Regions from separate parts of the Faecalicatena sp. genome, predicted to be linked through region 1. Evidence: predicted binding sites of a transcription regulator. Region 1 holds the regulator's gene; the other holds the start of a gene.
What was found. The regulator Rex, encoded in region 1, represses fermentation and respiration genes when NADH is low (regulators of the CRP and FNR family bind a similar motif). The targets are predictions, from matches to a motif close to ATTGTTAANTANTTAACAAT.

Region 1 (3,147 bases):
TGCATCCAGGTTCACCCTGGCATACACTCTGCTGTATTGTTTCATCTGTCCATACACTCCTCTGTCTTTTTCGTACAGCAGGCGATTCCTGCTATTAAGTCTTCTGCCAGCACACTGTAAGACCCTTTCATTTTCTTAGCCTCATCCCCTCCGCAGGCATGCAGATATACCCCGCAGGCCGCTGCATCATAGATTTCCATATGCTGTGCAAGAAGTCCTGCGATCACACCGGCCAGCACATCACCGGAACCTGCCTTAGCCATGGAGCTGTTGCCGGCCGTATTGACAAAAATAGGATGATTCCTTTTAACCACGATCGTCCGTGCATCCTTGAGAGCACAGACAACCCCATACTTTTCTGTAAAGGCCCTGGTCCTTACGAACCGATCTTCTATCAGCTCTGCCACAGAGCAGCCAAGCAGCCCGGACATCTCCTTCATATGCGGAGTCAGAACGATGGGTGACTCCTTTTCCTTAAGCAGCTCAAGATGGCAGGCAAGCAGATTCAATCCATCCGCGTCCACTACGCAGGGGACCTTCACCTCTGTCAGAGCCGTCTTCAATATCTGTTCTGAAATCCTGTTCTGGCCCAGGCCGCATCCGATCCCGACTACATCTGCCCAGGAAAGAAGCCTCTTGAGTTTTTCTTCTTCAAACTCTGTATAGGTAGAAATAATCGCTTCCGGCAGGAGCTGCTGCAGGATCACACGGTTATCCTCAGACGTATAGATTTGTACCAGTCCTGCACCGCTTATATACGCGGCCTTCGCACTTAAATATGCGGCACCGGACATTCCCGTGCTTCCCGTAATCATCAACACCCTGCCATATGTCCCTTTGTGGGAATTCGGTCTCCTCGGCGGGAGCAGTCCCGGCAGGTCCTTCTTCTCGTAGGTGTAACACAGTGCATTCTCATCTTCGAAAAGACTTTTGCTGATCCCGATATCCACAGTCACGGTCTTTCCCGCATAGAGATGCCCCGGATGAAGGATACAGCCCAGCTTCTCACACTGGAACGTAACGGTTAAGTCTGCTTCAAAAGCCGTCCCCAGCACTTTCCCTGTGGCTGAGCAGATCCCCGATGGGATATCCACGGCTGCCTTTGTCCCCTTGTGTGCATTCATTCTGGCAATGGCATCCCGGTAATCTCCGGTGATCTCCCGGTTCAGCCCCACTCCAAAAACAGCATCCACTATAGTAGTATATTCCTCATCTTCCTCAGTTGTGACCATGGGAACACCGCAATTTTCCGCAATCTGCCTCTGGCACCTGCAGTCGGCACTCATAGAAGTTTCCCGGCCCACAAAAACCGTTCTTGCATCATATCCTTTTTCCTTCAAGAGCCGGGCAATGGCAAACCCATCCCCCCCGTTATTGCCTGAGCCGCAGTAAACAAGCACTTTATTTAGATTTAGCTGCTCCTTTTCCATGACATCCACAAAAGCAAGGGCCGCTCTCTCCATCAGAACCATAGAAGGAATCCCGATCTTGTTGATCGTGTAATTATCAGCCTTCTGCATCCATTCTCCTGTAGGGAGGTATCTCATATTATCACCATCCTAACTTCGTTTGAAATAAATAACGTGTAAAAAAGGCAGTCTGCCTTCGTTACACGCTTTGTATTCTCTATCATTTACCATGTTCTTCATTGTAGCGGCTGATATTGTAGGAAAGCTTCATCAAACTGTCTGACAAATGTACGCTTTCTACGATCACATCATCCGGCAGATTCAGGTCTGTGTGTGCAAAGTTCCAGATTGCTTTGATCCCGCTGTCCACCAGTATGTCTGCCACTTCGATCGCTTTTGATTTCGGAATCGTGAGTGCTGCGATCTCGATATCGTTATGCTTTAAGAAGTTCTTTAAATCATCCATCATGCGTACCGGTATGCCGCGGATGCTGACCCCTTCCAGTCTTGGATTCACATCAAATAATCCTTTCAGAAGGAAACCGCTCTTCTCAAATGAAGCATAATTGGCAAGTGCCTGTCCAAGATTACCCGCGCCGATAATAATCATATTATGTTCTCTGTTCAATCCTAAAATCTTCCCTATCTCTGTATAGAGATACTTTACATTATACCCATATCCCTGCTGACCGAAACCACCGAAATTGTTCAGATCCTGCCGGATCTGTGAAGCAGTGACATTCATCTTCTTGCTCAGATCGTTTGACGAGATCCTTTCTACGCCTGCATCCAGTAACTCTCCCAAATATCTGTAATATCTTGGCAGCCGTCCTATTACTGCACGTGATATTTCTCTCTCTTCCACAGCATTCACCCTCCAAACTTAGTCTAATACATTGCTTTGTAAAGATCTATGACAGCATCATATGTCCATACATAGGTGTTTACAAAACAATGTACCAGACTTTATTATATAGAATTGCGTGGACAAAGTCAATTTTTTAGTTGTATTTTACTCTATTTTCGTTATAATGAAAGGAGTGTACCCTAATGGCATCCTGTAATATATGCTCCCGGGTATGCATTCTCTTGGGGCATCCGCAAAAATGGAATCTCAAGATACACTTAAGATACAGGAGGTTTTTTATGATATTCGCATGTCATAATCTCAATAAATCATTCGGAGAACAGCTGATCGTAAAGGATGGCTCTTTCCATATAGAAGACAGAGAAAAGGCGGCTTTAGTCGGCGTAAACGGCGCAGGCAAATCCACTATTTTAAAGATGATCGTAAAAGAGGAGTCTGCTGACAGCGGCGAGATCGTATTGACCAAGGGGCGCACCCTAGGTTATCTGGCCCAGCAGCAGAATCTGGAAGGCGGACGTACGGTCTATGAGGAAGTGAAGACGGCAAAGGCTGATATCATTGAGATGGAGCTCCAGATCCGTTCGATCGAGCATGAATTAAAGTCCTTAAGCGGTGAGGAGCTTGCCAAGCGTCTGGAGACCTACAACCGCCTCATGTCACAATTTGAGGCACTAAACGGTTACGCCTATGAGAGTGAGATCGTCGGTGTTTTAAAGGGACTCGGATTTACCGAGGAGGACTTTTCCAAAAGAACTGATACCCTCTCAGGAGGTCAGAAAACGCGTGTTTCCCTTGGGAAACTGCTTCTGACCAAGCCGGATATCCTGCTTCTTGATGAGCCTACCAACCATCTGGACTTAAACTCTATCA
Region 2 (3,147 bases), on a different contig from region 1:
CGGGTGCTGGAAACGTGTCGGGTTGGTTGAGTTACCTGTGATGGAAACGTCTACACCCTCTTTGTGCATGATCGCTACACCTTCGCGTACGTCATTTGCACCATAGCAGTTAACTTTTGCACGAAGACCTTCTGAATAAGCTGTTCTCTGAACTTCTTTCAGTTCTCCTGTGTAGTAGTCATACTCTGTCTGTACATATGTGAATCCGTTGATTCTGGAAATGATCTTTGCAGCATCCTTTCCAAGACCGTTCAGAATAACACGCAGAGGTTTTTTACGAACCTTGTTTGCCTTCTCAGCGATACCGATCGCACCTTCTGCTGCTGCAAAAGACTCGTGTCCTGCCAGGAATGCGAAGCAGTCTGTGTCTTCTTCCAGAAGCATCTTTCCTAAGTTACCGTGTCCAAGACCTACTTTACGCTGATCTGCTACAGACCCCGGGATACAGAAAGCCTGAAGGCCTTCCCCGATCGCTGCTGCTGCGTCAGCTGCTGTCTTACATCCTTTTTTGATCGCGATCGCTGCACCTACGATGTATGCCCAGCAAGCGTTCTCAAAACAGATCGGCTGGATTGCTTTTACCTGATTGTAAACATCAAGTCCGGCATCCTTTGTGATCTTCTCTGCCTCTTCAATAGAAGCAATACCATAGCTGTTTAATACTTCATTGATTTTATCAATTCTTCTTTCATATGATTCAAATAAAGCCATTTAATTGTCCTCCTGATTTAATCTAACGTTACCTTACTCTTCGCAGCACACAGGAAAAACCCATGTGGCGCGCTGCACCTTCAATCCGCTTATTGTGATTATTCCTTACGTGGATCGATGATCTTCACAGCATCAGCAACACGTCCATACTGTCCTTTTGCTTTCTCCCAAGCATCGTTTGGAGTATCGCCTGCTTTGATGAAGTCAGTGAATTTACCAAGGCTTACGAACTGGTATCCGATGATCTCATCGTTCTCATCCAGAGCGATTCCTGTTACATAACCTTCTGCCATCTCCAGGTAACGAGGACCTTTAGCCAGTGTTCCGTACATGGTACCAACCTGTGAACGGAGCCCTTTTCCTAAGTCTTCCAGACCAGCGCCGATAGGAAGTCCGTCTTCTGAGAACGCACTCTGTGTTCTTCCGTATACGATCTGTAAGAACAGCTCTCTCATAGCTGTATTGATCGCATCACATACAAGGTCTGTATTCAATGCCTCCAGAATCGTCTTTCCCGGAAGGATCTCAGATGCCATAGCTGCAGAGTGAGTCATTCCTGAACATCCGATAGTCTCTACCAGAGCTTCCTGGATGATACCTTCTTTTACATTCAGAGTCAGTTTACAGGTTCCCTGCTGTGGTGCACACCAGCCTACACCGTGTGTCAAACCAGAAATATCTTTAATCTCTTTAGCCTGTACCCATTTTGCTTCTTCCGGAATTGGAGCCGGTCCGTGATTTGCACCCTGAGCTACCGGACACATCATTTCTACTTCATGTGAATAAATCATGTTAAAACTCCTTTCAAATATGTATGATTTTCTTCCTATAGGCGCTTGATATTTATTTAACGCCGTATATGGATTATTTTCGCACAATTTTCGACATTCGTCAATTGTAAGATTATACAAGTTTCATACATCCTGCCCCTTGTTTCTGAGCAATATTTGAGGAGGCTGACCGGCCCTGCGGGATATCTTTTTCCTCCCGAAAAAGGCCGGTCAGCCTCCATAGCTTTTTATATCCTTTATTTCCATTCCCGAGCTGAATCAAAGTCTTCTTGCTCCAGCATCTCTAATGCCATGGTAAGTGCAGTCTTCACTGTCCCTTGACGGTTTTCCATCCGGTTTCCCGTAAAGCGGCATTCCTTCACTTGGGTCTTCCCGCGCACAGAGCATCCCACATATACCAGCCCTACCGGCTTTTCGGCAGTGCCTCCGCCCGGCCCGGCGATCCCGGTGGAACTCAGGCCGACATCCGCTTTCGCTGCCTTTGCCGCCCCCTCTGCCATCTCTCTGGCAGTCTGTTCACTGACAGCACCATAGGCCTCCAGCGTATCATGGCTGACCCCCGCAAGACGTTCCTTGGCTTCATTCGAATAAGTCACATATCCTTCATTGAGAACGTCCGAAGCACCTGATACATTGACCAGAGTCCCTGCGATCAATCCTCCGGTACAGGATTCTGCCGTAGTGATGGTCAGCCCCAGATGAGCTAACTTCTCCACCAGACATTCCTCCAGGCTTTTTCCATCCGCTTCCGTCTTATGCAGCACCCACTCTGGATACATCCTTACATCCCTCCCTGCGTCAGAACCTGCTTGTTCTTCACCACATAATCGATCAGGGAGATGACTGTAAGCGCCAGTGCCACTGCTACCAGGATCAAAGATATGGTATCAAATACACCGCCCAGATCTGCGATCAATACAATGATCATTGCCATCTGGAAAACGGTCTTAAACTTGCCCCAGTAGCTTGCCGCGATCACGATCCCGCTGTCAGCGGCAACAAGACGGAAACCGCTGATGATAAACTCACGGCTGATGATAATAATGACAACCCATGACGGGAGCTTGTCCATCTCGATCAGGCAGATCATCGCGGAACACACCAGGAGTTTATCTGCCAGAGGATCCATAAACTTTCCAAAGTTCGTAACCAGATTATACTTTCTGGCAATCTTTCCATCCAGCAGATCCGTCAGGCTTGCAATGATAAAGAGGACCAGGGCAATCCATTTACTTCCCTCAACCAGATCTGTCAATAGGAAAAACACAAAAAACGGAACCATGATGATCCTTAATATTGTTAGTTTATTTGGTAAATTCATTACTCTATCCCTCCTATCAAATCATAATCTACTGCACCGGAAACCTTCACCCTCGCGAAGTCCCCGGACATCAGCTCCTCATCTGTGTTTACAAAAATCAGACCGTCAACATTCGGTGCATCCCGGTAAGTTCTGCCCACATATGCGTTCTCATCCGCCACTTTTCCTTCGATCATGACGAGCACTTCCCTGCCCACCATATTCTCTGCCTGGTCAAATGCGATCTCCTGCTGCAGCTCCATCAACTCTGCCTGGCGCTCTTCCTTTACTTCTTCTTCGATCTGTCCGGGCATCCCTGCTGCCGGAGTATCCTCCTCCGGTGAA

Region 2: a site for Rex is predicted at 1,547-1,566, ahead of AC4OGX_RS21125 (iron-sulfur cluster assembly scaffold protein). Genes of this name have one in related genera too.

The regions. Positions count from the first base shown of each region.
Region 1 is NZ_JBZUUL010000012.1:40,352-43,498, forward strand. It holds gene alr (alanine racemase) at 1-45, opposite strand, end outside; gene AC4OGX_RS05980 (NAD(P)H-hydrate dehydratase) at 42-1,547, opposite strand; gene AC4OGX_RS05985 (redox-sensing transcriptional repressor Rex) at 1,630-2,274, opposite strand; gene AC4OGX_RS05990 (ABC-F family ATP-binding cassette domain-containing protein) at 2,556-3,147, shown strand, end outside.
Region 2 is NZ_JBZUUL010000049.1:105,620-108,766, forward strand. It holds gene AC4OGX_RS21120 (GGGtGRT protein) at 1-711, opposite strand, end outside; gene AC4OGX_RS21125 (iron-sulfur cluster assembly scaffold protein) at 810-1,502, opposite strand; gene AC4OGX_RS21130 (CinA family protein) at 1,739-2,281, opposite strand; gene pgsA (CDP-diacylglycerol--glycerol-3-phosphate 3-phosphatidyltransferase) at 2,284-2,823, opposite strand; gene rimO (30S ribosomal protein S12 methylthiotransferase RimO) at 2,823-3,147, opposite strand, start outside.